DNA from 2 places in the Corynebacterium appendicis CIP 107643 genome. Region 2 is predicted to be linked to the other one. Evidence: predicted binding sites of a transcription regulator. Region 2 holds the regulator's gene; the other holds the start of a gene.
What was found. Region 2 encodes LexA, which represses DNA repair genes until DNA is damaged. Its sites were predicted from a motif close to CGAACANNTGTTCG; they were not measured.

Region 1 (3,407 bases), 200 kb from region 2:
GGGGAAGTACACCAGAACGACTCGCGCCCCGAGCAGAGTCCGTACACGCTCTCCGCCCGCCCGCTTAGAGCAGGCCCGAGAGAATGTCGTCCTCATCGGCCGCCGAGAAGGCAGCCTCCGTATTTTCTTGGTATTTCTGCCAGGACTCGGCGTCCCAGATTTCCAAGAAATCCACCGAACCGATGACCACGCATTCCTTGGACAGGTTCGCGTAGTCCCGGTGCGCCGGCGACAACGTGATGCGACCAGAACCGTCGAGCGTCTGCTCATCCGCACTTGCCGCCAAGTTACGGATGAACGCACGCGCCTTCGGGTTCGTGCGGGAGACCGCCGCCGCCTTACGTGCGCGGGCCGCGAACTCCTCGCGGGGATAGACCGCCAACGAGTGGTCTTGCCCCTTGGTCACCATCAGTCCGTCCGCCAGTCCCTCGCGGAATTTGGCGGGCAGTGTCAGGCGCCCTTTGTCGTCCAGCTTCGGGGTGTAGGTGCCAAGAAACATCCGGCGCCCTACCTTCCTTCGCTCGACGACTCCGGCTGTGAATTTTTGTCAGATCCGACCCGGCATCGTCACACCGGCCCTTCACTGTGCCCCACTTTAACCCACTATCCCCCACAAACGCCACATTGGAACTCAAAAATCTTTCCGAGTGTCTTGAATTCGCAGTTCAACACACGAATCCCACGTGGCGCGTCCACCCGCCCCCCGCGCCATATCCCACCACAACCACCTCACAACATCCGTTTTGACTACTTCAGCACCTTTCTCACCACCATGCCGCGAGCGCATCCCCGCAGGAAAACTGGATAACGACACCTGAAATAAGACCCGGTGGGTGAAAGTGGGGACTCCCGGTGGGCCGAAGTGGGGAGCCAAGAGTGAGGGCACGTTGAGGCACGAAAAAATCCCCCTCACGTCTCCGTGAAAGGGATCAGGAAAGCCGTCTAAAAATTATGCGGCCGCAGAAAGTTTGCGCTACTGACCTTCGAAACGCCGGCGGAAGTTCTCCTCCATGCGGGAACCGCGTCCTTCGCGGCGCGGTTGCGGACCAGCACTCTTGGAACGCGTTGCCGGCGGGATGTCAGACGGGGCACGCAGCCCCCACACGCCACCGATGAACATGACCACGAATCCAAGGATGCTGAGCGCGATGAACCAAAGACTTTCGGCCGCCAGAGCGACCCCAGAGATCAGCAGCACGAGACCCAGCACAATGAGGGCGACAGCCCGCATCGTCGGACGGAAGCCACCGCCCGCGGATCCGCGCTCGGGCGCGGAGGCCACAGACGACCCGAACTTCGGATCGTCGGCCATCAGCGACTCCTCGATTTCGCGGAGCAACTTCTGTTCCTGCTCAGATAAAGCCACTTTCACTCCCAGCCTGGTTTGGTCGCTGTCTTCTCTGAACTACAACGCTCAGGGGCATCGTTTTGTTCCCTCATCATACCGCCCCATCCCTCAAACAGGACAGTCGCAGCAGGCTAGGCCGCAGACATATCACTTCCCTCCCCAGCAGCCTCCGCAAAGAATTCTTCCGCCAGCTCAACAAGACGCCCCACATCGGCCACTCGAGGCTTCAGCTCGATCCCCGAGGCGACCCGTCCCCTCAGGCGCGAGAAGCCCGAGAACGTATTCGCCCAGTACGTTCCGCGGGATCCCGTCAGGGCCAGCTTCTCCCAGGCGCTAGTGGGCAGACGCTTACGCTTTGCAACCACCGTGGACTGAGCGATTACAGCCCCGGCTGTGCGCAGTGCCGCCCGATATGCGCTCTCCAACGCCAAGTCATACGAACCGGCGGCGAGCTGCGCGTGCGCATCCGCAAGAAGCGCACGAGCCGATTCGAGAAATTCGTCATGCCGCGATGCGACGGGCACCACTCCGTACACCGCACCAGTCGTTGCCGAAATAACGCTAGACATGTAAACCTCCTCCTCGTCTCGCCGTATCGTGCGGCGTTCGATTTCCTGCTTCTATTCCTGCTTCCAACTGCTTTTGTGACTTTCACACTAGAAAGCGACATCAACACAACCCACAAACAATTCGAACACGTTTTCGAGTCTGCTGATCTACAGAACGCGCTCGACCCCTCTGAGCTGGGGCAACCAGGACACACGGTTGTGGATAACGGGGATTTCAACGCAGGCGACCGCGACGCATGGTTCGATGGACAGCGTGTCCGTCACTATCCGCGAGCTGTCCCCGCACGAGTTCTCCGCCATGGCGCCCGAACTCGTGGGGCTCTACATCACGGCCATGCGCTACCCCATTTCCATCCACAATCAGCGGGTATCGGTCTGGCGACGCGATTCGACGGAGGAAGACTTCGCCGCCGTCGCTGCTTTCGACGAAGGGAAACTCGCCGGAATCGCGTACGGGTTCAAGGGATCTGAGCGGCGATGGTGGGATCAGCAGCTCCGCCGCGGGCTGGTGAATAGCCACGCCATGACCCCGAAAATGATCGACATCGTGGAAAATTACTTCGAGTTGGCGGAGATTCACGTCGCGCCCCGGCTCCAGGGCCACGGCATCGGCAGAGTTTTGATCCAGCGACTGCTGGAGCGGGCGCCGCAGCCTTATGTCTTGCTGTCCACCCCCGAGGTCCCCAAAGAGAGCAACGCCGCGTTCGGGCTGTACCGCTCACTCGGTTTCGGGGATGTGCTCCGCAGTTTCCAATACACCGGCGATCCACGGCCCTTCGCCGTGCTCGGCCGGACATTGCCGCTGGAAAATACGTCCCCGGTAGAGTGAGCGGTAATCGTCCCCACCCTGCGGTTAGAAGGAGTCACCACCTTTGAGCGAGCGCACACCTCACCTTGCGGTAGCAGACATCCCGGCGGCGGTGGAACGGGAACTAGAAGTGTTCTTCCAGGAAAACGCCGCAAAGATCAACCAGATCGGCGCTCCAGTCGCTGAGGCAGTGGGCCATTTGCGCGACTTCGTTCTCGGCGGCGGAAAGCGTATCCGCCCCACATACGGCTGGGTCGGCTATGCCGCGACCGCAGGGAAGAATTGCGCCGAATCCCCCAATGCAGTGCTGCGAGCGGTGAGCGCGCTCGAATTGATCCAAGCGTGTGCGCTCATCCACGACGACATTATCGACGCTTCCGACACCCGGCGCGGTAAACCGACCGTCCACCGCGCGATCTCAGCCGAACATGCAAACCGCAGCTGGCACGGGGATTCCGACACGTACGGCGAAAACGTTGCGATTCTCATCGGCGACCTCGCGCTGGCGTGGGGCGACGATATGTGGCGTTACTCCGGGGTGAGCGACGAGGCGCTGAAGCGCGCGGCTGAACCGTGGCGCGGCATGCGCGCGGAAGTGATCGGCGGGCAGATTCTCGACATCGCGCTGGAAGCGTCCGGCAGTGAGAGTGTGGAGCTGGCCGATTCGGTGAACCGGTACAAA
Region 2 (3,407 bases):
CCGGTGAGCCCGCGGCGCATCGAGAAGATGATCGACAAACTCTAGCGCGGTTCCGGGATTTGGTCGGCGCTACAGCTGGTCCGGGTGGCCGGCCGCGCTACAGCTCTTCCATGCCGCGGTCCTTGCGGCGCATGAGGCGGATCTCGGATTCGAAATCGTCGGCGCTCTCGAAAGACTTGTAGACCGACGCGAAGCGGAGGTACGCCACCTCGTCGAGCGCGCGGAGCGGCTCCAGGATTGCGAGACCGATCTCGTTCGACGGGATCTGGGAGCTGCCGTGACTGCGCACGATCTCTTCGACTTCCTGAGCCAGACGCTTCAACGCGTCGTCGGACACGTCGCGTCCTTGGCATGCGCGGCGCACACCGACGATGAGTTTGTCGCGGTCGAATGGTTCGCTAACGCCGTTCCGCTTCACCACCGTAAGGACCGCTTTTTCCATTGTGGTGAACCGTCCGCCGCACACGGTGCATTCACGGCGGCGCCTAATCGCCGCACCTGAGTCGACCAGGCGCGAATCGGAAACTCGGGACGTATCGTTCTGACAAAAAGGGCAGTGCACGAGACTGCATCCTACCCGCTTGTGCCCGCCCTCTTTTAGTGGTGGGAAACTGCGGCGATCTGGGTGCTGGCGTCCTGCGGAGCAAAACCAGCATCCCCACCGGAGAACGCGCCTCCGAACGCGGACCCAACGATGAGCGCCAGGCCGAATAGCGCCCCCATGATCGCGGCGCCGGTCTTCTCGCGGCGAGTTTCGAAACCATTGTCCTTCACTTCGAACGCCTCCGAATGACGACTTCCGATAGGAGTATATTTTCGACTCGTCGGTTCCAGCGTTCGAACATTGACCCCACCACCGACAGTCGTGCGGCGGCGGTCAAGGTCCCACACGTCGGCCGGCTGGATGCGGGAACCCGTCGCGGCAGCGTGAGAATCAGTGCTGTTAGAGCGTGCGATAGAGATAGTCATGAGTTGTTCCCTTCCGTTGTTTGTCTGCGATTCTACGATCCCGGCGAACCATCGAACATTAGCTGTTCGAGTAAATGTTCGATAGCTTCTATGTTCGAGTTATAGCAACCCGCAAAAATTTTGTCTACGCATGCGCCAAATTTTTCGAACAAATTTGCTCATCCGTGGTAGACAAGAGGCACGGGAACCGAACGCCGGGCAGAGTCGTCCAAGTTTGTGAGGGATTTTCACCCGACGCCGCAGACGACGAATATCGAGAAGAAATGAGGACGCACCCACCATGCCGAAGCGAGAAGACAAGAAGCCGGACCTGAAGTCGCTGACTGAACGTCAACGCCGGATCCTGGAAGTCATTCAGGACGCAGTAGTGTTGCGCGGGTACCCGCCAAGCATCCGCGAAATCGGCGACGCCGCAGGTCTTCAATCAACCTCCTCGGTCGCCTACCAGTTGAAAGAACTGGAGAAAAAGGGCTTTCTGCGGCGCGACCCGAACAAACCGCGCGCCGTCGACCTACGCCACTTGCCCGAGACCGCTGGCAGGAAGACACGCAAGGCTGAGCCGACTCCGGAAGATGCGGCCGCGCCGCGCTACATCCCAGTCCTCGGCCAGATAGCGGCCGGCAATCCGATCCTCGCCGAGGAGCACGTCTCCGAATACTTCCCTCTGCCCGAAGAACTCGTCGGCGACGGCGACCTCTACCTCCTCCAGGTCGTGGGCGAATCCATGCGCGACGCCGGAATTCTCGACGGGGACTGGGTCGCCGTCCGCACGCAGCCCGTCGCGGAAGAGGGACAGTTCGTCGCCGCACTTATCGACGGAGAGGCGACCGTCAAGGAGTTCCACAAGGACTCCACCGGTGTGTGGCTCCTCCCGCACAATGATGCGTTTGCCCCCATTAAGGGCGACAATGCGGACATCATGGGCCTGGTCGTTTCCGTTTTTCGTCGCCTCTAACCTCCCCGCCCGGGGGTGAAACGGGCACACCCGGGCACTCTCGGGCTTCATTTCGACGTACGCACATGAATAATAGGGCTCGAACCTAAGCGCCTCGCACGGTCATGCCCGAGGCCCCGGAAGGAAGTGCCCATGTACGCCGAAGAACGGCGCCGCCAGATCGCGTCCCTGACAGCAGTCGAGGGGCGCGTCAACGTCACCGAACTGTCCGAGAAATTCGACGTCACTGCGGAGACGATCCGTCGCGACCTCGCTGTCCTCGACCGCGAAGGCATCGTCCAGCGAGTGCATGGCGGCGCCGTGTCGAGCCAGTCGTATTTGACCACCGAGCTGCCGCTCGACACCAGGTTCCGTTCCGCAACCTCAGCGAAGACAGCGATCGCTAAAGCAGCCTTGAGGTATCTCCCTGAGACCGACGGTTCCGTTTTCCTCGATTCAGGCACGACCATCAACGTCCTTGCCGGCATGATCAAAGACGCGCCCCGCTCCCCGTCGCTGTCGTTCGTGACTAATTCACTGCCCATCGCAGTCGATCTGTCGAGCAACATCGACCTCAATGTTCAGCTCCTCGGCGGGACTGTCCGCGCAATCACCCAGGCCGTCGTGGGCGACACTGCGCTGCGCACACTCGCGCTTTTGCGAGCCGACGTAGCATTCATCGGTACCAATGCCCTCACCGTCGACCACGGCTTATCGACGGCCGACGCCCAGGAAGCTGCCGTGAAATCCGCGATGGTGACCAATGCGCGCAAAGTCGTGGTCCTGTGCGACTCCTCGAAACTGGGAAGCGACTACTTGGTCAGTTTCGCGGCTCTCGACAGCCTGGACGTGGTGATCACGGATGCCGACGCGCCCGACGCGTTCGTCGAGGAGCTGACCGAGCTGGGCGTGGACGTCGTCATCGCAGAGTAGATCGCTACCGTCCCGGACCCCCGCCGCGCTGTGGCCGCACCCCGCCGATCGCCTCCAACTCTCCGCCCATTTTCTTGAGTAATCCAATACAAACGGGCATAATCGGACACTAAGGGGTAGCAATCCCACGTTTTGAGGGATTATTTGCCCCCGGTACCTGATCACCCGCGCTTGCCTGCGCACAAGGTCCAGGAAGGGAATGTCCCGTGATTGTCACTTTCACGGCCAATCCGAGCATCGACGCGACACTGTCCGTCGTCGCGCTCGACCCGGGCGACGTTCTCCGCGTGTCGGAAAGCACCCGCGAGCCGGGAGGCAAAGGCATCAATGTCTCCAACGCTGTGCTGAAGGCCGGCCGCGAGACTATCGCCGTCATCCCCGCGAGCGAGCACGACCCCTTCGTCGCTCTAGCAGGATCGGCCGGTATTCCGCTGCGCACCGTCCGTGTCGACGGCACGGTGCGCACAAATACGACCGTCACCGAGAAAAACGGCCGCACCACGAAGCTCAACGAGCCGGGGGCCGAGCTGACCGACGCCACGCTCAAGGCGCTCGAGACAGAGCTCACCGC

Region 1: the regulator LexA is predicted to act here: its motif matches at 2,040-2,053, upstream of CAPP_RS07895 (SAV_6107 family HEPN domain-containing protein).

The regions. Positions count from the first base shown of each region.
Region 1 covers NZ_CP046976.1:1,609,666-1,613,072, forward strand. The annotation lists gene mraZ (division/cell wall cluster transcriptional repressor MraZ) at 65-499, opposite strand; gene CAPP_RS07890 (DUF3040 domain-containing protein) at 974-1,366, opposite strand; gene CAPP_RS07895 (SAV_6107 family HEPN domain-containing protein) at 1,480-1,917, opposite strand; gene CAPP_RS07900 (GNAT family N-acetyltransferase) at 2,162-2,746, shown strand; gene CAPP_RS07905 (polyprenyl synthetase family protein) at 2,790-3,407, shown strand, end outside.
Region 2 covers NZ_CP046976.1:1,413,072-1,416,478, forward strand. The annotation lists gene hrpA (ATP-dependent RNA helicase HrpA) at 1-45, shown strand, start outside; gene nrdR (transcriptional regulator NrdR) at 98-562, opposite strand; gene CAPP_RS06935 (hypothetical protein) at 598-969, opposite strand; gene lexA (transcriptional repressor LexA) at 1,250-1,924, shown strand; gene sugR (transcriptional regulator SugR) at 2,057-2,836, shown strand; gene CAPP_RS06950 (1-phosphofructokinase family hexose kinase) at 3,043-3,407, shown strand, end outside.